Linked DNA regions of Vulgatibacter sp.. The protein of the gene in region 2 interacts with the protein of the main gene of each other region in a pairwise test. Links are inferred from orthologs where the notes say so. Each region holds a gene or a part of one and is shown on either strand. Other genes may lie near its edges.

Evidence for each region.
Region 1: the proteins of ACESMR_RS07585 (region 2) and priA interact in binary tests that used the Escherichia coli proteins (3 or more experiments, as listed by UniProt). The link is inferred for Vulgatibacter sp. from one-to-one orthologs.

What each region holds. Positions count from the first base shown.
Region 1 is NZ_JAWLCN010000001.1:259,617-271,478, forward strand. What follows is about bases 3,734-6,654. They hold priA (primosomal protein N'), read right to left. Parts: upstream 6,348-6,654; coding sequence 4,119-6,347; downstream 3,734-4,118. Other genes in these bases: def (peptide deformylase), read right to left, coding at 3,734-3,969; galU (UTP--glucose-1-phosphate uridylyltransferase GalU), read left to right, coding at 6,516-6,654. Also shown: ACESMR_RS01240 (M23 family metallopeptidase), read right to left, coding at 1-793; ACESMR_RS01245 (threonine aldolase family protein), read right to left, coding at 832-1,857; nth (endonuclease III), read left to right, coding at 2,152-2,802; ACESMR_RS01255 (hypothetical protein), read right to left, coding at 2,786-3,349; more of def, read right to left, coding at 3,445-3,733; more of galU, read left to right, coding at 6,655-7,403; ACESMR_RS01275 (hypothetical protein), read left to right, coding at 7,503-9,305; ACESMR_RS01280 (sigma-70 family RNA polymerase sigma factor), read left to right, coding at 9,311-10,129; ACESMR_RS01285 (sigma-70 family RNA polymerase sigma factor), read left to right, coding at 10,261-10,788; ACESMR_RS01290 (anti-sigma factor family protein), read left to right, coding at 10,793-11,521; ACESMR_RS01295 (cytochrome c biogenesis CcdA family protein), read left to right, coding at 11,649-11,862.
Region 2 is NZ_JAWLCN010000003.1:27,166-38,957, forward strand. Bases 3,333-6,183 are described here. They hold ACESMR_RS07585 (single-stranded DNA-binding protein), read right to left. Parts: upstream 5,124-6,183; coding sequence 4,542-5,123; downstream 3,333-4,541. Other genes in these bases: ACESMR_RS07575 (tetratricopeptide repeat protein), read right to left, coding at 3,333-3,811; ACESMR_RS07580 (hypothetical protein), read left to right, coding at 3,941-4,414; dacB (D-alanyl-D-alanine carboxypeptidase/D-alanyl-D-alanine-endopeptidase), read right to left, coding at 5,235-6,183. Outside these bases: ACESMR_RS07570 (hypothetical protein), read right to left, coding at 1-285; more of ACESMR_RS07575, read right to left, coding at 455-3,332; more of dacB, read right to left, coding at 6,184-7,466; ACESMR_RS07595 (response regulator), read left to right, coding at 7,713-8,069; ACESMR_RS07600 (ABC transporter substrate-binding protein), read left to right, coding at 8,160-9,704; ACESMR_RS07605 (ABC transporter permease), read left to right, coding at 9,701-10,624; ACESMR_RS07610 (ABC transporter permease), read left to right, coding at 10,621-11,511; ACESMR_RS07615 (hypothetical protein), read left to right, coding at 11,544-11,792. UniProt on the Escherichia coli protein: Plays an important role in DNA replication, recombination and repair. Binds to ssDNA and to an array of partner proteins to recruit them to their sites of action during DNA metabolism. Acts as a sliding platform that migrates on DNA via reptation.

The DNA.
Region 1 (11,862 bases), on a different replicon or contig from region 2:
TGCTGCCGAGCAGGCCGATGGCGTCGCCGGCGAAGACCGCGTCGCCGCGGCGGACGAGGACTGCGGAGAGGTGGCTGTAGCCGGTGATCACGCCGTCGCCGTGATCGATCTCGACGCGCATGCCGTGGCCACCCGCCCAGCCCGCGGAGGCGATGGTGCCGCCCGCCGCTGCGACCACCGCGCAACCCGCGGGGCCGTCGAGATCGAGGCCGAAGTGGAAGCGCGATCTGCCGTCGAAGGGATCGCGGCGCAGGCCGAAGAAGCTGGTGACGATCAGCGGCTCGACCGGCGGCTGCAGCATGCGGAGCGGCGCGAGGGGGACGCCGGCGTCGACGGCGGGCGGCGGCTGGTCCTCGGCCTCGAGGAGCAGCGAGCGCAGGATCGCGGAGCGCTCGCCGAGCTGCTCGGCGAGGAGCGGGTCCTCGGTGCGGAGCGCGTCGAAGTGGACGTCGAACGCCGCCGCGGCCCGCACGATCTCGAGGCGCGGCTGGTCGTCGCGCAGGGCCTGGTCGAGGCCTGCGAGCCACGCCTCCCAGGCGGCCCGTGGCGCTTCGTCGCGCGTCGCCTCGAAGCGGCGCAGCAGCGCAGGCAGGGTGTCATTCTCGCCGGCGAAGACGATCCGCCCGTCGGCATGGACGCGCATCGGGGCGGGGCCGGCTCCCGCAGGCGCCGCTGGCGCGAGGGGGGCCTGCCGCTGCGCGAAGGCGTCGGCGGGAAAGGGGGCCCGGGCCTTCGGCGCGCAGGCTGCTGCGGCGAAGGCCAGGAGGAGAAGGTGGCGGTGCGGCGGCGACACGGCCGCAGAGGATAGCCGCCCCGGGGGCGGCGATCGAATCAGAGGCAGCCGGCGATGCGGCGGGCGGCCTCGTCACACGCCTCCGGCGCGACGTCGAAGTGGGTCACGAGGCGGATCTTGCGGGGGCCGTCGGAGCCTGCGAGGACGCCGGCCTCGCGGAGGCGGTGGAGGAGCGAGGCCGAGTCGAGGCCGTCGGCGAGCTCCACGTAGACGATGTTGGTCTCGACCGGGGCGACGGAGAGGCCGGGCACGTCGGCGAGGGCGGTGGCGATCCGGCGGGCCTTCTCGTGATCCTCGGCGAGGCGGGGCAGGTGGTGCTCCAGGGCGTAGAGTCCCGCTGCGGCGAGGTGGCCCACCTGGCGCAGGCCGCCGCCGAGGCGCTTGCGCAGACGGCGCAGCTTCGGGGCGAACTCGGCGCTGGTGGCGACCAGCGATCCCGCCGGGGCGCCGAGCCCCTTGGAGAGGCAGACGCTCACGGTGTCGGCGCAGGCGGCGTAGTCGGCCAGCGCGACCCCGGAGGCGGCGGAGGCGTTCCAGAGGCGGGCGCCGTCGAGGTGGACGGCGAGGCCGGCCCGGTGGGCGACGCCGCTCACCTCCTCGAGGAGGGCCAGCGGCCACACGGTGCCGCCGCCGCGGTTGGCGGTGTTCTCCACGCAGAGGAGGCGGGAGGCGGGGAAGTGGTCGTTGCCGGGGGGCTGGATCGCCGCCGCCACCTGCGCCGCGGAGAGGAGGCCCCGCTGGCCGGGGAGGGGGCGGGCCTGCGCGCCCCAGAGCGCGGAGAGGGCGCCGCCCTCGAAGGCGACCACGTGGGCGCCGGCCTCGCAGATCACCTCGTCGCCGGGCCCCGCCTGTGCGCCGATGGCGGCCTGGTTGGCCATGGTGCCGGTGGGGAAGAAGAGCGCCGCCTCCTTGCCGAGGAGCTCCGCCACCCGGCGCTCGAGCAGCGCGACGGTGGGGTCTTCGCCATAGACGTCGTCGCCGACTTCGGCGCGGGCCATCGCCTCGCGCATGGCGGCAGGGGCACGGGTCACGGTGTCGGAGCGGAGGTCGATGGGGAGGTGCATGGGTGGGAGCATAACGCAGATGCGGGCGAAGCGTTTCCTCGTGAACGAAACGCCCCCTGCAGCGGTTATGCTGCGAAGCCCATGGCCAGCTCCACCGTGACGAAGAAGACGACCGGACCTACACCGGCAGCGAAGGCGCCTGCAGCCCGGAAGGCGAAGGCAGCCCCGAAGCGCGCTGCCGCGAGCAAGAGCGCGGCGAAGAAGCCCGCCCCCAAGAAGGCGCCGGAAAAGAAGGCGCCGGCCAGGAAGGCCGCGGCGAAGGGCAGGGCGACGGCGAAGGCGAAGGGCCCCCGCATCCCCACCGAGGCCGAGCGCCTCCGCGCCGTGCAGGTGATCGATCACCTCGACGACGAGATGCCCGAAGCCCACATCGAGCTCGACTACACCACCGACCTCGAGCTCCTGGTGGCGGTGATGCTCTCGGCGCAGTGCACCGACGCGATGGTGAACCGCTGCACCCCGAGCCTCTTCGCCGCCTACCGCAGCGCCGCCGACTACGCGAAGGCGCAGCCCGAGGATCTCCACCCCCACATCTCGCGCTGCGGCCTCTACCGCAACAAGGCGAAGAACGTGGTGGCGGCGATGCAATCGATCGAGACGGAGTGGGGCGGCAAGCTCCCGCCCACCCGCGAGGCGCTCGAGAAGCTCCCCGGCGTGGGGCGCAAGACCGCCGGCGTCGTCGCCGTGCACGCCTTCGACGGCCAGGCCTTCCCCGTCGATACCCACGTCGGCCGCCTCGCCCGCCGCCTCGGCTTCACCGCCCACGAGGACCCCGACAAGGTGGAGCTCGATCTGCAGCAGCTCTTCCCGCCGCAGCGCTGGGGCAAGGGCCACCAGCTCCTCGTCTGGCACGGCCGCCGCACCTGCTACGCGCGCAAGCCGGCGTGCTCCCGCTGCGTGGTCGGCGATCTCTGCCCGCGGAAGGGCGTCACCGACGCGACGTGAGCCGCTCGCAGATCCCCGCCTCCGTGCAGGCGAGGCCCTCCGCACAGGCGATGCTGGTGCCCTCCACGCCCCAGGGACAGGCCTCGCCCTCCGCTGCCGGATCCACGCAGCGGCGCTGCACGCAGACCCGCCCGTCGGCGCACACCGCCGTGGTGCGGGTGCTGCAGCTGCCGCCCTCCACCACGCTGCCCGGCTCGGTGCAGAAGCGCCCCTCGCTCCTGCTGCCCGGGTTGCAGAGCGCCTCCTCGTCGGCGCAATCCCACGCCGAGTCGCAGGGCTGCCCGTAGCGGCCCGGCGGCATGCAGCGATCCGGCTTGTAGCCCAGGTTGCACCGCAGATCCGGGTGGCATTCGTCGACGCCGTCGTTGCAGCGGTCGCCCTCGCCCAGGTAGTCCCTGCACTCGGTGCCGCCGAAGAGGAAGGGATCGTGGCACCAGGCGTCCGGCCCGCAGTCGTCGTCGAAGGCGCACTCGTCTTCGTCGCCGCCGAAGTCGAGGCAGCCCGCGAGCAGCAGGCACGGCAAGAGCACGCGGATCGCAAAACGCATCGTTCCCCCGGGCGAAGAGCAGCCGACCCCAGGAACGAACGAAGGCGTGGCAACCGGCCACGCCTTCGCAAAGAGCGGCAGAAACGAACGCCCGATCAGGCCTCCGCGCCGCCGTGCTCCTTCTCGCTCTTCACCCGCTTCATCCGCTTGCGGATGAGCTCGCGCTTGAGCGCGGAGAGGTGGTCGACGAAGACCACGCCGTTCAGGTGATCGACCTCGTGCTGGATGCACACGGCGGTGAGGCCGGTCGCCTCCATCTCCACCGGGTTCCCGTCGCGATCGAGGAAGCGGACCTTCACGAAGGCGGCGCGCTTCACCTCCTCGGCCTCACCCGGCACCGAGAGGCAGCCCTCCTTGTACTTCATCGACCCCTCGGTCTCGAGGATCTCGGGGTTGATCATGGCGAAGGGCTTCACGTCCTCGTCGGCGCCGGAGGTGTCGACGGTGACCACCCGCTGCATCACGCCGATCTGCGTGGCCGCCAGGCCCACGCCGTCGGCGCGGTACATGGTCTCGAACATGTCGTCGATCAGGGCCCGGACGTTGGCGTCCACCGCTTCCACGGGGAGCGCCTTCTCCTTCAAGCGGGGATCGGGCCAGATGAGGATTTCGCGAACCATGATTTCGACCTTGCCTGGATGATGGGAGTCGCGCCGGCAACTCGCCGCAAAACTAACCGGACGCCCCCTCGTGGGCAACCGGCCCGCCCACTTCGGAGCACCTATTCAGAAACGTTGGGATGCATATGGCATTCCGCCGTTGCGGGCCCCTAGAGCATCGAAGCGGGGTCTACGTCCAGCGCCACCTTCACCCCGGGCGGCGCCTGGTCTGCCACCTCGGCGAGCCGCCGCGCTACGGTCTGGATCGAGCGCACGCCGTCTCCCAGCACGAGCACCTGGAAGCGCATCCGCCCACGCAACTTCGCGATCGGCGCCGGCGCAGGCCCCAGGACCTGCACCCCGCCGCCTTGCGTCCACTTGCGCGCCGCCTCCGCGAGCCTGCGGGCGAAGCGCTCGGTCGCCACCCCGTCCTCGCCCTCGAGGCGCAGCGCCAGCATGCGGCGGAAGGGCGGGTAGCCGAGCTCCCGCCTGCGCTCGAGTTCCGCCCCGGCGAAGGTCTCGAAGTCGTGGGTGCGGACGCAGGCGATCGCCTCGGCGCCCGGGTTGAAGGTCTGGACCACCACCCGCCCCGCGTCCCTGCCGCGCCCCGCGCGCCCCGCCACCTGGGCGAGGAGCTGGAAGGTCCGCTCCGAGGCCCGGAAGTCGGGCAGCCCGAGCCCCACGTCGGCGAGGATCACGCCGACCAGGGTGACGCCGGGGAAGTCGTGGCCCTTGGCCACCATCTGCGTGCCGACCAGCACGTCGGCCTCGCCGCGGGCGAAGGAGGCGAGGATCCGGGTGAGCTCCGCCGAGGTCCCCGCCGCGTCGCGATCGAGGCGCAAGGTGCGCGCGTCGGGGAAGCGCCGGGCCAGCTCCTGCTCGAGGCGCTCGGTGCCGATGCCCAGCACGAGCAGCTCGCCGTTGCACGACGGGCACGTATCCGGCTTGCGGACCCGGTAGTCGCAGTAGTGGCAGCGGAGCTCGTTGCGGTGGAGGTGGTGGGTGAGGGCGACGTCGCAGGCGTGGCAGCGTGCCCCCTCGCCGCAGGCGGCGCAGACCACCATCGACGCGTTCCCGCGCCGGTTGAGGAAGAGGATGGTCTGTTTGCCCGCTGCCAGCGTCTCCTCGATCGCCGCTGCCAACGTGGGCCCGACCAGCTCGGTCTCCGCCCGCTCCGCACCCGGTGGCGGCTCCGCGCGCCGGCCTTTTCGGGAGAGATCGACCAGCTCCACCTCGGGCAGGGGCCGCGAATCGACCCGCTGGCGCAGCTCCACCAGCCGGTACCTGCCGTCCCGTGCGTTCTTCAGCGTCTCGAGCGACGGCGTCGCCGAGCCGAGCACGCAGGGCACGCCGAGGAGCCGGGCCCGGTACACCGCCAGATCCCGGGCGTGGTAGCGGAGCTTCTCCTCCTGCTTGAAGGAGGGCTCGTGCTCCTCGTCGACGATGACGATCCCGAGGTCCCGGACCGGCGCGAAGACCGCCGAGCGCACCCCCACCGCGATCCTCGCCTCGCCGGAGAGGAGCCGCCGGAATTCCTGCGAGCGCTCCCGATCGGAGAGGCCGCTGTGGAGCACCGCCACGTCGGGGCCGAAGCGCGAGCGGAAGCGGCCGGCGAGCTGCGGCGTCAGCGCGATCTCCGGCACGAGCACCAGCGCGCCCTTTCCCTTCGCCCGGGCCTCCGCGATCACGCGCAGGTAGACCTCGGTCTTTCCCGAGCCGGTGACACCGTGGAGGAGGAAGGTCTCGAAGCGCCCCAGGGCCTCGCCGATCTCCTCGCACGCCCGGGCCTGCGCCGGCGTGGGGGGGTGGGCCTTCTCCTGGCGGAAGGCGGCGTCGTCGGCCTTGCGCTCCACGCGCACCAGCCGCACCAGCCCCCGCTCCTCGAGCTTCTTGAGCAGGGCAGGGGCCCCCTTCACCGCGAGCTTGAGCTCCTCTACCGGCGCGCTGCCGCCCCGGGCGGCGAGGTGCTCCACGATCGCCGCCTGGCTCCGGGAGCGCCCGAGTGCAGCCCGCGCCACCTCCGGCGACTCGATCAGCTCCACCGCCTCGATGGCGGGCGCCCGCTCCGAACGCTCCCTGCCCACCTCGCCGACCCGGCCCAGATCCGGCGGCAGCGCCCCGCGCAGCGCCTCGCCCAGCGGGTAGAGGTAGTAGTCGGCGGCGAAGCGGAGCAGGGCGAGCACGTCTTCGGGAAAGACCGGGCCGTCGTCGAGGACCTGCTCGACCGCCTTGACCTGCCCCTCCGGCGCAGCGGTGGCCGGGCCCAGGTAGAAGCCGATCGCCCGCCGCCTGCCGAAGGGCACGACGAGGCGCCGGCCCGGCTCCAGGGCGAGCGCATCGTCCGCTTCGTAGGTGAAGGTGCCGCGCACGGGGGCGCCGACTGCGACTTCGATCCGCACGGCGCGCACCCTACCACCAGCCACCGACATCCGTGCCCCGCCGAGCGTCCACGGACACGACAAACCCCATGGGCAAGCGGTTGTCGGGCCGCCCATCCGACGACTAAGGTGCCCCGAAAGCGGGGACGCGAGGGGGCACGTGGGCTCCGAACCCTGCACGAGGCAACGATGACCGACTCCCCGATGAAGGTTCGTAAGTGCGTGGTCCCTGCTGCTGGCCTGGGCACCCGCTTCCTCCCCGCCACCAAATCGGTGCCGAAGGAGCTGCTGCCGATCGTCGATACGCCGACCCTGCAGATCATCGTCGGCGAAGCGCAGGCCGCCGGGATCGAGGACGTGATCCTCATCACCTCCCGCGGCAAGACCTCGATGGTCGACCACTTCGACCTCTCGCCGGAGCTCGAGGAGACCCTGGGCAGCAGGGGCAAGACGAAGGAGCGCGACGCGATCCGGGCGATCAGCCGGATGGCCCGCCTCGTCTCGATCCGCCAGCACGAGCCCCTCGGCCTCGGCCACGCGGTGCTCCAGGCCGCAGGCGCCGTGGGTGACGAGCCCTTCGCCGTGATCCTCGGCGACGACATCATCGACTGCGACGCGCGCCCGGCGATCAAGCAGCTGGTCGAGTGCTACGAGCGCACCGGCAAGGGCGTGGTGGCGCTGATGGAGGTCCCGCCGGAGGAGACCTCGATGTACGGCATCGCCGCCGGCACGATGATCGACGAGCGCACCATGCAGATCGAGCGGATGGTCGAGAAGCCGAAGACCAACGCGCCCTCGAACCTGGCGGTGATCGGCCGCTACGTGCTGCCCGGCAAGATCTTCCGCTATCTGCGCGAGGTGAAGCCCGGCCACGGCGGCGAGATCCAGCTCACCGACGCCCTGGCGATGCTGGCGGCGGAGGGGCAGCTCGTCGGCTACAAATTCGAGGGCAAGCGCTACGACGCGGGCGATCGCCTCGGCTACGTGAAGGCGAACATCGCCTTCGCCCTGAAGCGCCCGGAGCTCCGCGAGGGGCTGGTCCCCTGGATCCGGACGATGCTCGCCGGGATCGAGTAGGAGACGGGCCAACCCCCCGCCCGGTCGGCCCTACCGCTGGCGGGGGGAGGCGCGAACGACCTTCCCACCCCGAAGCCTCCCTGGGCTAGGATGCGCGCGATGAAGCGCATCCCTTTCGCAGCGTTGGCCTGCGCCCTCCTCCTCGGTCTCGCCCTGCCCGCAGCGGCGCAGACCGCTCCCGCCAACGCCCCCGCCGCAGCAGCAGTGGAGACCGCCCCAGCGGTGCCCTCCGCGGCAGCAGCCGTAGAGGCCGCTCCGGCACCTGCGCCCGTGCGCAAGGTGGTGCGGCCCAACGGCCCGGTGCGGCGGCCGCCGCCGGCTCCCTCGATCTTCGATCTGAACGAGAAGGAGCAGGACTTCGTCCGCATCGCGGCGGCGCTCGCGGTGATCGGGCTGCTCCTCTGGAGCTGGCAGCTCGAGGAGAAGGGGCAGGGGAAGAAGTTCCGGGTGCCCCGCCGCGCCGCCATCGCCTTCCTCGGCCTGCTCGGCGTCTTCGGCTGGTTCAACTACGGCAAATTCCACAGCGGGACCTTCGTCCACGTCTGGGAGCACTACCACTACTACATCGGCGCGAAATACTTCCCCGAGCTCCGCTACGCGCGCCTCTACGAGTGCAGCGCGATCGCCGAGACGGAGATGGGCCGCACCGCGCAGGTCCGCGCCCGGATGATCCGCGACCTGGCGGATACCAACCTCATCGGCCCCACCACCGACGTGCTCGCCAACCCCGAGCGCTGCAAGCAGCACTTCACGGCGGCGCGCTGGGAGGAGTTCAAGACCGACATCCGCTTCTTCGTGAACCGCCTCGGCGGCCGCTGGGCGGAGTCGCAGAAGGATCACGGCTACAACGGCACGCCCTGGTGGAACATCTCCGGCCAGCTCCTCGCCAACGCCGTGGGCCCTGCCAGCGAGCGGAGCATGTTCCTCCTCGCGCTCCTCGATCCGCTCTTCATCTGCGTGGCCTTCGGCTTCATCTGGTGGGCCTTCGGCCTCGAGATCTTCGCGGTGGCCGCCACCTTCTTCGCGGTGAACTTCCCCTCCCGCTACTACTGGAACGGCGGCGCCTTCCTCCGCTACGACTACCTCGCCTACGCGATCATCGGCATCTGCCTGCTCAAGAAGCGCAAATCGGCGCTGGGCGGCGGCTTCCTCGCAGCCACCGCGGCCTTGCGGCTCTTCCCGCTCTTCTTCGCGGTGGGGCCCGCGGTGCAGGGCATCTGGCACCTGGTGAAGAAGAAGGCGATGCCCACCGAGCACAAGCGCATCCTCGTCGGCGCGCTGGTGGCGAGCGCCCTCCTCGTGCCCACCTCGCTGGTGGTGGCCAACGGCGGCACCGAGCTCTTCTCCGAGTTCAAGCACAACACCCAGAAGCACTCGGACACGCCGCTCACCAACCACATGGGCCTGCGCACCTTCGTCTCCTGGCGCCCCTGGGACAACGCCAAGAGCCTGAAGAACCCCAGGCTCGACGACCCCTTCCAGACCTGGAAGGAGGAGCGCCTGGCCAACTTCGATCAGCTCAAGCTGCTCTTCCTCGCGCTCAACCTCGCCTTCCTCTGGGCGGTGTGGCGCGCCTCTCGCGACGAGCCGGCCTGGTTCGCCGCCGCCCTCTCCGGCACGGTCCTCATCACCACCGCTGCGGAACTTACCTGCTACTACTATGCGTTCCTGATCCCCGGTGCGTTCCTCATGGAGAAACGCAAGGAGATCGGCCTCTGGCTGATCGTGCTGGGCATCGGCACCCACGCGATCACCCGGCTCGGGATCTGGGACGACGACAAATACGTGTGGATGAGCGTCGCTTCGGTGGCGTGGTGCGTGAGCACGCTCTATGTGCTGCTCTCGCCCGAGGCGAAGACCGAGGCCAGCGCCAGGGCCACCGTGGCGGTAGCGGGGAAATAGGACGGATGGAGAGCGATCGCGATCTGCTGGTGAAGGCCAAGGGCGGCGACCGCCGCGCCCTCGACACGCTGCTGCGCAAGCACGAGCCGAAGGTCTTCCGCTTCGGGCTGCGCATGTGCGGCGACGAGGAGGCGGCGCGGGAGGTGCTCCAGCGCACCCTGCTCACCGCCTTCGAGCAGCTCGGCACCTTCCGCGAGGACGCCCAGCTCTCCACCTGGCTCTATTCGATCGCCCGCTCCTTCTGCAGCCGCCACCACCGCCGCACCCGCTCCGCGCCGCTCCACGACGTGGCGCTGGACGCACCCGGCGGCGATCAGGCGCTTCCTCCCGCGGAGGATCTCGACCCCGAGAGCAAGGTCGCCCAGGCGGAGATCGCCGAGCTCCTCGGCGCAGCGATCGCCGCGCTGCCGGACGCCTACCGCGAGGTGGTGGTCCTCCGCGACGTGGAGGGGCTCTCCGCGGAGGAGGCCTCCGCGGTGATCGGCATCGGCGTGCCCGCCTTGAAGAGCCGCCTCCACCGGGGCCGGCAGATGCTCAAGGCCCACCTCGCCGCGCTCCTGCGCGAGGAGGGGCGGAGCGTGGGCGGCGTGCAGGCCTGCGGCGGGCTGGCGAAGGAGCTCGAGGGGCTGGCCGACCAGGAACTCGACCAGAACGCCTGCGCCGCCATCGAGGAGCACGTCCGAGGCTGCAGGCCCTGCGCCGCCACCCTGGGCAAGCTCCAGGAGACCGCCGCCCTCTGCAGCAGGCTGCCGAAGGGCGAGGTCCCCGAGCCGGTCCAGCGCGCGGTGCGCTCCGCCCTGCTGGACGCCCTCGGAGGGGGCTGAACCCTCTCGGCGTGCGGGCGGCTCGGACCCGGGATGGCGTTTCCAGACCCCCGGGAACTTAACGAGCGGCCCTGCGTGTCTCCATCGAACGAGCGGTCCGAAGGGGATCGCTCGTGACGATAGAGAGGACCTTGGACGCCCACCACTTCACCCGGCTGATCGAGCCGCACCTCGACGTGCTCCATCGCCTGGCCCGGCGCCTCGCTCCCACGCGGGCGGACGCCGAGGACCTGGCGCAGGAGGCGCTCGTCCGTGCCTTCGAGAAGCGGGACGCCTTGCGCGATCCCGGCAAGGTGCGGGGATGGGTCCTGGCCACGATGCGCAATCTCCACCTCAACCGGATCCGCGACGAGAAGCCGCACCTGCTCGTCCTCACCGGCGACAAGCCGGACGAGGCCGGGGCCGGCGAACCCCGCGGCGATCTCGAGCGGGAGCTGCTCGACCGGCACCTGCCGGACGAGCTCTTCCTCGCGATGCGGGCCCTGCCGGAAGAGCAGGCCTCGGCGATCTGGTTGCGCGAGGTGGAGGGGCTCTCCTACGAGGAGCTGGCCGAGGCGATGGGTACTCCGATCGGCACCGTTCGTTCCCGCCTCGCACGGGCCCGTGCCGCGCTGCTCGAAGAGATGCAGCCGGCGCGGTGTCGTGCCTCTGGAGCCTGAAGTCATGAGCTGCCTGAACGACGAGCTGCTGGGAGAGGTCATCGACGGCGTCGCCGCCGCGGCGACCCTCGCCCACCTCGAGAACTGCGACGCCTGCAGCGAGCGCGTCGAGGCGATGCAGGGGCTCGGGGCGCTGCTGCGCGCCGTCCCGCTGGCCCGCGAGCGGGCGCCTGCGGCGGTGGTGGGGACCCTGCGCGGCCTCGAGGCCGGCGCGAGCAGCGAGGGGCGGCGGCGGTGGCGCGCGTTCACCGGCTTCGTCGCAGCCGCTGCAGCCGCTGCGGTGCTCGTCGTCTCGCCCACCGGCGGCGGCGTCCCCGTGGCCCTCGCCGACGAGGCGGTCTCGCACCACCTGCGCTCCTTCGCCAACGGCACCGCGTGGGAGATGGAGAGCACCGATCCCGCGCAGGTCGCCTCGTGGCTGAGCACCGGCCTCGGGCAGGAGGTGCAGGTGCCGACGCGGCCCGGCCTCGAGCTGGTCGGCGCGCGGCGCTGCTCCCTCTTCGGCGAGCGGGCGGGCGCGGTGATCTACCGCGACGTCGCCGGCACCGCGGTGACGATGTTCGTGCCCGCCCCGGGCAGCGCCGCCGAGCGCGCCTGCGAGCGGGCGGTGGGCGAGTGCAGCCAGGCCCGCGACGGCCAGACGGTCTGCGTGGTCGAGGGCGAGGACGGCAGCCCCCGCGTCCTCGTCGGCGAACTTCCCGCCGCGCAGCTCTGCCAGGTGGCGCAGGGCTGAACGTGCGCGACCGGGAAAGAGAAGCCTCGTCGCTGCAGGCGGCGGGGCTTTTTTGCGCTCGCTCGCCGAGCGGCGGAACCACCTGGGAGCGAACCGTGTCCTCGTCTGCAAAGGAGATTCGCAGTCGATGACCTCCCTCACCTTGCCGGCAGCCTTCGCAGCGGGCGCCCTCTCGTTCCTCTCGCCGTGCGTCTTCCCGCTCGTGCCCGGCTACCTCTCCTTCCTCACCGGCAGCGCGGCGGGGGAGGGCGGGAGCCGGCGCCGCGCGGTGCTGCTCGCCTCCTTCTTCGCCCTCGGCTTCGGCCTCGTCTTCGTCGCCCTCGGCGCCACCGCCTCCGGCA
Region 2 (11,792 bases):
GAGGATCACCACCACGCCCACCGCCGGTACCACGGCGCCGGCGAGCCAGCCCGGCAGCCTGCCCTGGGCGACGGCGCCGATCAGCTCCCCCTGCAGGCCGAGCTCGATGATGAGGCGCATCGGCAGCCCGTAGATGGCCCCGGCTGCCCGCTCGTAGACAGGACCGGGCAGCCGCTGGTGCAGGAGCTCGAGGACCAGGCCCAGGCTCGCGTAAAGCACCGCCAGGTAGAAGCCCTGGAGCAGGATCGCTCGAAATACCTGCTTGCTGCGCTGGCTGTCCGTCACGTCGCTCCTCGTCGCGTACCGGGCTCTCTCGCGACCGCCCCCGCGGGCGGTGGGCCGGCGGTCCGGTGCGCTTCAACGCGCGGCGGCGCCCGATCGATTCCGGGAAAGCCGGGGACGATGGGCCTGCGATGCCGGCGAAGTCAACCGGGCGATCCCCTGCGAAAGCCCCCTATTTGCCCGTGCCGAGACGGGAGCGGACCTCGCGCGCCGAGGGACCGTCGGGGGAGGCCCGGAGGTAGCGGGCGAGAAGCTTCTCGCCCTCCGGCCGATCGCCGTGCGCGAGGAGGTGGAGGCCGAGGGCCCGAAGGATCTCGGGCGACTCGCCGTCGAGCTCCCGGGCCTTGCGCAGGTGGGTCTCGGCGCCTGCCTGATCACCTGCCGCAGCGAGGATCTCGCCCAGGGCGAGGTGGGCGGTGGCCGAGTCGGGTGCGATCGCGACCGCCTCCTCGGCGTGGGCCCTTGCGCCGGACCGCTCGAGGGAGCGCTCGACCGCAGCGAGGGCGACGAGGAGCGAGCCCCGCAGCGCGGGCGCCGCGTCGTCGCCGAGCCGTGCCACCTGGCCCTCGAGACGCTTCGCAGCAGCAGCTGCCTGCCCGTCGGCGACCTGTGCCCGGGCGGCGCCGAGCTGCGCCGCTGCAGAGGCCGGCTGGAGGTCGAGGGCGCGGCCGTAGGCGAGCCTGGCCGGGCGGGCTGCACCGGCGGCGAGGCGGAGCTCGCCGAGCCGGATCCAGAGGCGCGGGTCGCTGCCGTCGGCCCTGGTCGCCTGCTCGAGGAGCGCGATGGCCGCCCTGCTCTCCCCGTCGCGCAGGGCGAGCTCTGCCCTGGCGGCGAGGACGGCGGCCTCGCGGGGGCCACGGCGCTTCGCCTGCGCGATGCGGCGCTGCGCCTCCTCGGCCTTCCCCTCCCGTGCCTCGAGCAGCGCGAGCGCAGCGAGGGCCTCGGCGTCGTCGGGGGCCTGTTCGACGGCGGCGGCGAGGGCTTTGCGGGCGCCGGGGAGATCGCCTGCGGCGAGAGCCGCGGCGCCGAGGGCGGTGCGGGCTTCGGCGTGGAAGGGGTTGCGGGCGAGCGCCTCCTCGAGCGCGGCCCGGGCGCCTGCGGCATCACCCCTGCGGAGCAGGAGGCGACCGAGGGCGCAGCGGGCCTCCACCGAGTCGCGGTCGAGGCCGACGGCTTCGCGGAGCGCTGCCTCCGCCTCGTCGAGGCGGCCCTCGCGGACGAGGAGCGCCGCGTACGCCCAGCGGCCGGTGGTCTTCGCCCGAGAGCCGGTGCCGAGACGCTCGAGGTTGCGCCGCGCCTTGTCGAGACGACCGCTCTGCAGATCGGCGAGCGCGAGATAGACGACGGCCTCCACCGGCATCTTCCCCGCCTGCCTGGTGGCGGTGCGGCGCAGGGTGCTGCGCGCGCGATCGAGGGAGCCCGAGCGGTACCAGGCGATCCCCTTGAGGAGCTGGAGGCTGCGCTCGCCTTTGCCGGCGGGAACCGCCGTCACCGCCTTGTAGCGCTCCCGGGCGAGGAGCGCCCGGGCCCACGCTTCCCGGTGGCGGAGCGGCGAATCGCTCCCGACCGCGTCGACGCGGAAGAGCTCCTCGGCGCGATCGGGCGCACCGACCGCGACGAAGGTGTCGGCGAGGGCGGGGAGCAGCTCGGCGTCCCCGGCGGCGCCGGCGCGGAGCGGCTCGAGGACCGCGAGCGCCTCCTCGCGCCGTCCGAGCGATGCGAGCAGGCGCGCCTTCACCTGCACGTAGCGGCTGCGCTCCGCTGCGGGAACGGCGTCGGTGCCCACCCGGGAAAGGCCGGCGAGTGCCTCCTCCAGCGGTGCCCGCTCCTTCGCCAGCGCGAGCTGTGCCTCGGCGGCGCCGAGGAGCGCGAGGGGATGATCCTCCACCACCGCCAGGGCGAGGCGGTCGTAGCGGAGCGCTTCGCTGTGCTCATGGCGCTCGCGGTAGTAGTCGGCGACGTGGACGAGAGTGGGCACGTGGCCGGGAACGCTGGCGACCGCCGCGTTGAAGCGCTCGATGGCGGCGGCGGAGTCGCCCCGCTCGAGGAGGATCGCACCCGCGAGGCTGTGGACGGTGGCTCCCGCCTTGCCGGGATCGGCGGCGAGGATCGCCTCCTCGATCGACTTCCGCTCTGCGGGCTCCGCGAGGAGGAGCCTCGTGGCGAGGACGACCTCCGGTTCCGCCGCCACCTCGGCGGGGCCGAGGAGCCGTGGGGCCTCCGCCGCATCGACCCGCTCGCTGCCGTAGCGCTTGGCCAGCGTGGCGATCACCTGCGCCCGCAGCGCACGAGCGGTCGGATTGTGCTCCTCGCGATCGAGCACCTCGTCGAGGGCGGTGAGGCTCGCCTCGTACGCGGCGCGGGTGTCGCGGAGCAGGCCGTTGCGGGCGGCGGCGGTGTAGCGCGCCACGTCGTCGGCGTGCGTGGCGGCACGGCGGTATTCGTAGGCGGCCCAGGCGGCGCCGCCGCCGGTGGCGAGGAGGAGGCCGAGGCTGATGCCGAGGCGGTGGCGACGGAGCCAGGAGGGCGGGCGGGCCTGCTCCGCGGCGAGGCGCTCGCGCAACTCGCGCTCGTAGACGGCGGCGACGTTCGCGGCCTCCTCGGCGACGACGCTCGGCTCCGGCTGCGGTGGCGCTGGCGGCTCCTGGGGCGGGGCGGGGAGCGCGCCGAGAAGATCGTCGGCAGGCTGCTCGCCGGTGGGCTCGCGACGAATTGGAGGCGGCGTCGCTGGGGCGCGTGTGAGGGGCGGCGGGCCGGCGGGACGGGCCGGCGTTTCGCTGGCGCCAGCGGGAGCGGTGTCGTCTTCCGCTGCGGCCTGCTCTGCCGATGGCGCTGCGTCGTCGCCACCAGCGGCGGCAGCCTCCTTGCGCACCGGCTGCTGATCGTTGGGCCAGCCCGAGAGCTCGTCGACGGCGGTGGTTTCGGGGGGCGGCACGCCCTCGGCGAAGTCGGACGCGGGGGGCGGCGGCGTCGTCGCTCGGAGCGGCGTCGTGGCGCTCTCCTCGACGGGAACAGGCGCCGCTGCAGCGACGCGCTCCGGCGCGGGAACGCTGGCCTCTGCCGCACCGGTCGTCGGTGCCGCAGCGGGGTCGGCTGCGGTGGCTTTGGATGCAGACGGCGACGAAGCGGCGCCGCCCTCTGCGCGAGCGAGGAGCGCCTCGATCCGCTCGTCCCCCGGCGCGAGCGCGCGGGCCTTCTTGAAGAGCTGCAGGGCCGAGCGCTGCAAGCCGCGGTCGAGGAGCGCTTCGCCCACCGTGGCGTGGACCTCGGGATCCCGGGGGCGCGCAGCGAGGGCCGCCTCGAAATGCGTCCGCGCGTCGGTCGCCCGCCCGAGGCGCAGGAGCGCCCGTCCGCAGAGGATCCGCGCCTCGACGTGCTCGGGGTGGTGCGCGAGCCCCGCGGTGCAGACCTCCACCGCCCGCGCGGCCTTGCCTCGTTGCAGCAGCTCGCTGGCGAGATCGACGAAGACCATGGAAGCGGGATCCGCCTCCAGCAGCTGCTGGTACTGCTCGAGCCTCGAGTCGGCCATCGTCGTCGTCCCTCACGAATCAGGCGGCCGAATCTATCAAAGGTGAAAATCTGGGCAACGATCGCTAAGCCTGCCGGATGATTGGGCCTTTCTTGAGGCTCCCCGCAAGGCTCTGCTAGTGTTCGCCGCATGACGCGCTTCGCCCGCCATTTCTGCGCCCTGCTCGTGCTCGCCGCCGCCGGCTGCGCCTCCGGCCCGGCCCGCACCACCGAGCAGCTCACCCTCGCGTCGCGCGACTACCACGACGCCCTGCAATACGGTGATTTCCAGGTGATCGCGCGCTACCTGCGCGCGGACGCCCGCACCGATTACCTCGCCCGTGCCTTCGGGATGGAGAAGAGCCTCTCGGTGCTGGAGTTCACCACCATCGGCACGGAGATCGCGCCGGAAGGCGAGAGCGCCCGGATGGTGACGCGGCTCTCCTGGTACGAGCTCCCCTCCACGGTGGTGAAGACGGAGAACGTCTTCATCCAGTGGAAGCGGATCGGCGGCGGCGTCGCCACGGACGGCGTCTGGACCATCGACTCGATCGAGGGGGGCCCGCTGCCGGTGGAGCCCGCAGCGGAAGCCGCCGAGCCGACCGAGGCTGCGCTCCAACCCTGACCGCCGGTCGTCCCACGTGGGACGATCCTGTCGCAGCTCCGTCCCACGCTCCCACGTGGGACGATCCTGTCGCAGTGACGCCGCCGCTCCCACGTGGGACGAGCGGCGGGCGCCACCACGCTATCGGCTAGAAGGGGATGTCGTCGTTCGGGCCGCCGCCCTCGCCGAAGTCGCCACCGCCGCCGTAGCCGCTGCCGCCGCCACCGCCACCGTAGCCACCGCCGCCGCCCCCATAGCCGCCGCCCCCACCGCCGGAGCCGTAGCCCCCGCCGCCGAAGCCGCCACCGCCGGCACCACCGGCACCACCGGCACCGCCTCCGCCGAAGCCGCCACCACCGGCGCCACCGCCACCGAAGCCGCCGCCACCCTCACGGCCACCGCCGCCGAGGAAGACGACCTGGTTCGCCACGATCTCGGTGGTGAAGCGCTTCTGGCCGTCCTTGTCCTGCCACTCGCGGGTCTGCAGCCGGCCCTCGACGTAGCACTGGCGGCCCTTCTTGAGGTACTCGCCGCAGAGCTCGGCCAGCTTGCCCCAGACCACCACCCGGTGCCATTCGGTGCGCTCCTGGCGCTGCCCCGCGTTCTTGTCCATCCAGGAGTCGGTCGTCGCCATGCGGAAGTTGGCGACCGCCTGCCCGCCGGGCGTGAAGCGGATCTCCGGATCCGCACCGAGATTCCCGAGCAAAATCACCTTATTGACGCTGGCCATGACACACCACCCGTTCCCATCGAAGAGGCGCACACCACGCGCGCCCCACCATCCGGCTCTCTAGCACGGGGGGCTGACATTGCCCCGTCGAGAGTCGAACGGTCAACGGTCTCACGGGTTGGCGTTCTTCTCCGGGTCCAGGGCGCCGCCAGCGGTCGATGCCGCAGCGGCGATGCTGGCGGTGAGCCGGCTCTCGAGGCTCCTGGCGAAGGTCGCGAGCACCGGGTCCTGCCCCTCCGCAGCAGAGGCGAGGGCGGTCTTGAAGGGATGGATCTCGCGCTTCGGCTCGGGTGTGGGCGCCTCCTCGGCCGCCGGCGACGCCAGCGCCCTGCCGAGGAGCTGGACGGCGACGGCCTGCGTCTCCCCGCTGGCCCCGTTCAGCGCCGCGAGGAGGTCGCCTGGTGCGGCGCTGCCCACCTCGGCGAGCCCCACCGCCACCTCGGCGAGGAGCACCTCGTCCTCCGGCCGCTGCGCAGCCAGCCCGAGCAGCAGGCCGAGCGCGTCCGCGCTTCCGTCCGCGGCGAGATCGACCAGCGTGTTCACCAGGGGCAGCGGCAGCGAAACCCGCTCGGCAGCCTCCCGGAGCCTGCCGTAGACCTCCGGCGCAGCGGAGAAGGCCTCGAGCACCGCCACCCGCGCCGAGCCGTCCTCGGGCTCCGAGAGGTGGAGCGCCTCCGCCACCACCGCCCGCACCGCCGGATCGGGCTCCGAGCGGAGCGCCGTCCGCAGCATCAGGCCATTCCGCGCGTCGGCAGCCTTACCGAGGTTGTGGTAGGTCACCATCCGCGCGCCGAGCACGTCGATGGGCGTCTTCGGCTCCCACGCCGGCGGCTGCGCCAGCGCCACCGCGGCGTCGCCGCCGCCGGGAACGTCCACCGTGGCCACCGCTGCGCCGATGGCGTCGACCCCGGGGATCACCCGCGACAACCGCCCCGGGTAGTCGTTGACGAGCACGGCGAAGGCCAACTCCCTGCCCCCCACCGAGGTGGCGTAGCCCGAGAGCGCGGTGACGTTCTGCAAGGTGCCGGTCTTGGCCCGGATCCGCCCCTGCGCCGGCGTGCCGCCCATGCGGTTGCGGACGGTGCCGTCGACACCTGCCACCGGCAGCGAGGTGAGGAGCTCCGGCGCCACGAGCAGCTCCTGCCGCGCCCAGGCCAGCACCCGAACGATCTGCCGGGCGCTGATGCGGTTGGTGTCGTTGAGGCCGCTGCCGTTCTTCATCACGAAGGATCCCCGCGGGATCCCCGCCTGGCCGGCGAGCACGTCCTCCACCACCGAGACGCCCTTGGCCCACGTCCCCGGCGCCCCCTCGACCTCGGCGCCGAGGGTCTTGAGGAGCATCTCGCTCATGTGGTTCTGGGACCATTTGTTCACGGTGTGGACCAGCACCGCGAGGGGCTCGGACCAGTCGACGAAATAGGTCCGCAGCCTGTCGGGCACCTTGCCGAGGCGCACCTTGCCCCGGACCTTGATCCCCTGCTCGCCGAGCATCGCCTTCAGGGTCTCGCCGGCGTAGATCGGCGGGTTGGAGACCCGCCGCCACACCGGGCCGCCGCGCCTGCCGGCGGGCATCCGCGCGTCGACCACGATCCGCTGGCGCTTCCCCTCGTCGAGGGATTGCACCGCGATTCGCCGCCGCGAGCGGGCAGGCGTGGTCACGCCGTGGTTCTCGAGCACGAGGTAGTCGGAAGCGGGATCGAGCTCCACCCGCGCCCTGGCGCCGACCTTTTCCGCCGGGTGGACGTGGACGGCCACCGCGTTGAAGTTGAGCGAGACCGCTCCCGCCCCCGCCATGTAGGGCCTGTCGGAGTCGTCCTGCTCCCAACCCGGGCCGTCGTATTGCGGGTCGAACCAGGTATCGTCGACGACGATGCTCCCCTTCACCTCGAGCAGCCCGAGCAGCCGCAGCTGCCGCACGATCCGATAGAGCCGCTCGGTGTCGAGGGAGGGATCGCCCTTGCCGCGCACGTAGAGGTTGCCCTGCACCACGCCCCCCACCGGCTCCTGGTCCACGTAGAACTCGGTGGCGTAGCGGAACCCCGGCCCGAGCCGCGACAGCGCCGCCACGGTGGTGAGGATCTTCATGTTCGAGGCGGGGTTGAGCAGCTCGTCGGCGTTGTGCTCGTAGACCGGCCGTTTCGTCTCGAGGTCGTAGATCAGCACCCCGGTCCGCGCCCTGCCCAGCGGGGTGGAGTCGAGGATCCGTTCCACGGCCTCCCGCAGCTCCCGCTCCTCGGGCACCGCCGCCCGGGCGGGTCGCTGCCCCACGAGGAGGAACAGCAGCAAAGCGGCGGCGAGCCAGCGGGCGCAACCCGCGGGACGGCAGAGACGAGCGGCGGTCACGGAATTCACCTCGGAGCGCGAGACGAAGAGGAGCCTCGGCGCAGGCTTGCCCGCTTGCCGGGTGCCCACATGCGACGATTGTAGGTGTCGACCGCTCGAGGAGCAAGTTGGCGAAAACCCGCACATTTTCGCCCCCGGACAGGCGAGCGACGCCCTGTGTGGGTGCTGCCCCTGCCGTGGCCCCCACGAGCGCCGGTGCATAGCCTTCGCCGCGTTCGCATCCCACGACCCACGCGGGAGGAGCTCGTGTTGCGGATCCTCGTGGTGGAAGACGACCCCGACATCCGGGACGTCCTGGGAGAGCTGCTGGTCGACGAAGGCTACCAGGTGGTCGCAGCGGGCTGCGGCGACGAGGGACTGCGGCGGCTGCAGGACGAGCAATTCGACGTGGTGGTGAGCGACTATTCGCTGCCCGGCCGCACCGGGACGGCGATGCTCCGGGCCGCGGCGCAATGCGGCAGGCTCGCCGGGCCGGCGATCCTGATGACCGCCCATCCGAAGCCGGTGGTCGACCAGGGGGTCCGGCTCCTCCGCAAGCCCCTCGACCTCGACGAGTTCCTCGACGAGATCTCGGCGGCGCTCGGTCCACCGGTCTGGCGCTGAACCCACACCGGGCACCGCGCCAGAAGTGGGGGCACGCCCGTTCGCCTGTTGGACCGGAGGCACCGGGCCGTTACAGTGGCCGCCTCGCCGATGACTCGCCTCCCGCTTCTCCTCGCCATCGCCTTCGCCTTCCTCGCCGCCTGCACCAGTGCGGAGCGGGGCGAGAACCGCCTCGTGGTCGCGGTGGAGTCGCCGCCCGAGACCCTCGACCGGCGCATGGCGCTCGGCGCGACCGCCATGCGCGTGGCCCACCTCGTCACCCCCGGCCTCACCCGGATCGACGCTGCGGGCCGGGCCGTTCCGGATCTCGCCGCCTCCTTCACCGCCGACGACCCGCGCAGCTGGCGCTTCGTCCTCCGCGAGGGCCTCCTCTTCTCCGACGGCACGCCGCTCACCGCAGCCGACGTGGTGGCGACCTGGCGCTCGGTCCTCGATCCGGCAACCGGCTCGCCCCACCGCGGCGGCTACGGCTACCTGGAGGCAGTGGAGGCGCCGGACCCGCGCACGGTGATCTTCCGGCTCGCCGCGCCCTTCGGCGCCTTCCCGGTGGACGCGAGCCTCGGGATCCTCCCGTCGCGGCTCGTCGCTCCCGAGCACCGCGAAGCGCTCCGGGCCCGGCCCATCGGCGCAGGTCCCTACGTGGTGGAGAAGTGGGAGCGCGACGAGCAGCTCCTCCTCGCCCCCAACCCGCGCTACCACGGCGGCGCGCCCGCGCTGCCCCTCGAGATCCGCACCGTGCGGGACGAGACCACCCGCGTCCTCGAGCTGCGCAAGGGCCGGGTCGACGTGCTCCTCAACGCGGTGAGCGCCGCGCTCCTCCCGGCGCTCCGCGAAGAGCAGCACCTCTCCGTCACCGTCGGCCCCGGCGCCGGCGTCTCCTACCTCATGTTCAACCTCGAGGATCCGCTCCTCGGGCGGCGCGAGGTGCGCGAGGCGATCGCCCTCGCCCTCGATCGCGAGGCGATCGCCCGCTACAAATTCAAGGGCGCCGCGCGGATCGCCGACACGTTCTTGCGCCCCGAACATTGGGCCTACGAGGACGAGACGGCGAAGTGGCCCCACGATCCGGCGCGCGCGAAGGCGCTGCTCGACGCAGCGGGCTACACCGATCCGGACGGCGACGGCCCCGGCACGCGGTTCCGGTTGAGCTTCAAGACCTCCACCGATCGCTTTCGCCGCAGCGTGGCGCTGGTGATGGCGGCGCAGCTCGCCGCGGTAGGCATCGGCGTGGACGTCGCTCCGCTCGAGTGGGGTACGTTCATGGGCGACGTGAAGCGCGGCAACTTCCAGCTCGCCACGCTCAAGGTGACGCCGGTGATCGATCCCGATCTCTTCCGGCTCATCTCCCACTCGGCGTCGATCCCCAGCGAGGAGACGGCGTGGGGCGGCATGAACCGGATGCGCTATCGGAACGCCGCCGTCGACGCGCTGCTCACGCAGGGACGCGAGGCGACCGATCCCGAGGCGCGCCGCGCGGCCTACGCCCAGGTGCAGCGGGTCCTCGCCAGAGACCTCCCCACCCTGCCCCTCGTCCACGAGGATGCGGTGGGCGTCGTCGCCACCGACCTGGAAGGCGTCGTCGTCGATCCGCAGGGCAGCCTGCACAGCCTGGCCGCAGCGCGGAGGGTGGAGTGAAGGAAGCGCTGCGCAAGGCCTTCGGAACCCTCGTCGCCGCCCTCGGCGCGGTGATCCTCGTCTCGGTCTTCCTCGATCTGGTCCCCGGCGATCCGATCGACGCCATCCTCGGCGAGCAGGCCCGCGAGACCGACCGGGCCTCGCTCCGCGAGGCGCTGCACCTCGACGAGCCGCTCGTCGCACGCCTCTGGTACTTCGCCAGGGACGCGGCGACCCTCGAGCTGCGGACCTCGGTGCCGCCCTTCCAGGACCAGGTCTTCTCCCGCATCGCCGACGCGCTGCCCAACACCGCCCTGCTCGCCTTCGCCTCGCTGGTGGTGGCGCTGCTCCTCGCCTTTCCCCTGGGCGTGCTCGGCGCGAGCAAGCCGGGCGGGCGCGTCGACGCTGCGGCGAGCGGCTTCGCCGTGCTCGGCGCGGCGCTGCCGCGGATCTGGCTGGGACCGATCCTCATCCTCGTCTTCGCGATCACCCTCGACTGGCTCCCGGTCTCGGGGCTCGAGGAGCCGGCGGGGCTCATCCTCCCCTCGATCACCCTGGGCACGGCGCTCGCCGCCTTCCTCGCCCGGATGATCCGCGCCTCGGTCCTCGACGCGGTGGGCGAGGACTACGTGCGCACCGCGAAGGCCAAGGGGCTCCCCGGCCACGTGGTGCTGCTCAAGCACGCGCTGCGCAACGCGATGCTCCCGGTGCTCACCGTGCTCGGCCTGCAGCTCGGCGCGCTCCTCGGCGGCGCGGTGGTCACCGAGAAGGTCTTCAACTATCCCGGCATGGGGACGCTGCTCCTCCAGGCGATCGACCGGCGCGACTACAACATGGTGCGGGCCTGCGTGCTCACCTTCACCCTGGCCTACGTGCTGGTGAACCTGCTCACCGACATCGCCTACGCCTCCGCCGATCCGCGGGTGAGGGCGCGGCGATGAGGAAGCTCGCAGCGCCGCCACCGGCGCCTGCCACCATCGCCGCTTCGCCGGAGCCGCTGCCGCCGCGGCGCCGCCGCCCGATCCTGAAGGGAGTGGGCCCCTGGCTCGGCGCCGGGATCGTCTGCGCGCTCACCCTGCTCGCGATCTTCGCGCCGCTGCTCAGCCCCCACGACCCGCGCACCATCTCGCTGCCCGACGAATTGCTCGGGCCCAGCGCGAAGCACCTCCTCGGCACCGCCGAGAACGGGATCGACGTGCTCTCGCACGTGATCCACGGCGCCCGCGTCTCGATGGTGGTGGGGCTCCTCGCCACGATCATCTCCGCCACCGTGGGCACGCTCCTGGGCGCGGGCGCCGGCTACGCTGGCGGCTGGGTCGAGGACGTGCTCATGCGCGTCGTCGACGTGCTCCTCGCCTTCCCCGGCATCCTGCTCGCGATCTTCATCACGGCGGTGCTGGGCCCCTCGCTCTGGAACGTGATCATCGCCCTCTGCGCCACCGGCTGGACGGGCTACGCGCGACTCGCCAGGGCCCAGGTGCTGGGCCTGCGGGATCGCGAATTCGTCCACGCGGCCCGGGCGCTCGGCGCCTCGGATGCGCGGATCGTGGTGCGCCACCTGCTGCCCAACCTGCTGGGACCGGTGGTGGTGCAGGCCACCTTCGGCGTGCCGGCGGCGGTGCTGGCGGAGGCCTCGCTCTCCTTCCTCGGCCTCGGCGTTCCGCCGGGCACGCCGTCCTGGGGCGCGCTGGTGGATCAGGGCACGCAATACCTGATGATCGCGCCGCACGTGGCCCTGGTGCCGGGGCTGATGATCGCGGTGTCGGTGCTGGGCTTCAACCTGCTCGGCGACGGGCTCCGGGATCGACTCGATCCCAGGCGGCGGTGATCCGGCGGCGGCGTAACGCACATCGCTTCCGCATGCGCCGAATCGCTGCCCTGCTCCTCCTCGCCGCCTGCGGCGGGACCGCCGAACCGCTCGCCCTTCCTCCTGCTGCCGAGGAAGACGTCTGCAACGACACGGCGATGGCGGTATGCGTGGCGCCGCAGGCCGCCCATCTCGTGCCGTTCGGCTCCGTCGTCGTGGGCGCCCGTCGCGAGCTTGCACTCGAAATCGGCAGCGTCGAGGAAGCCGTCTCCCTGCGCTCTCTCCTCTCCATTCCGCCCCCA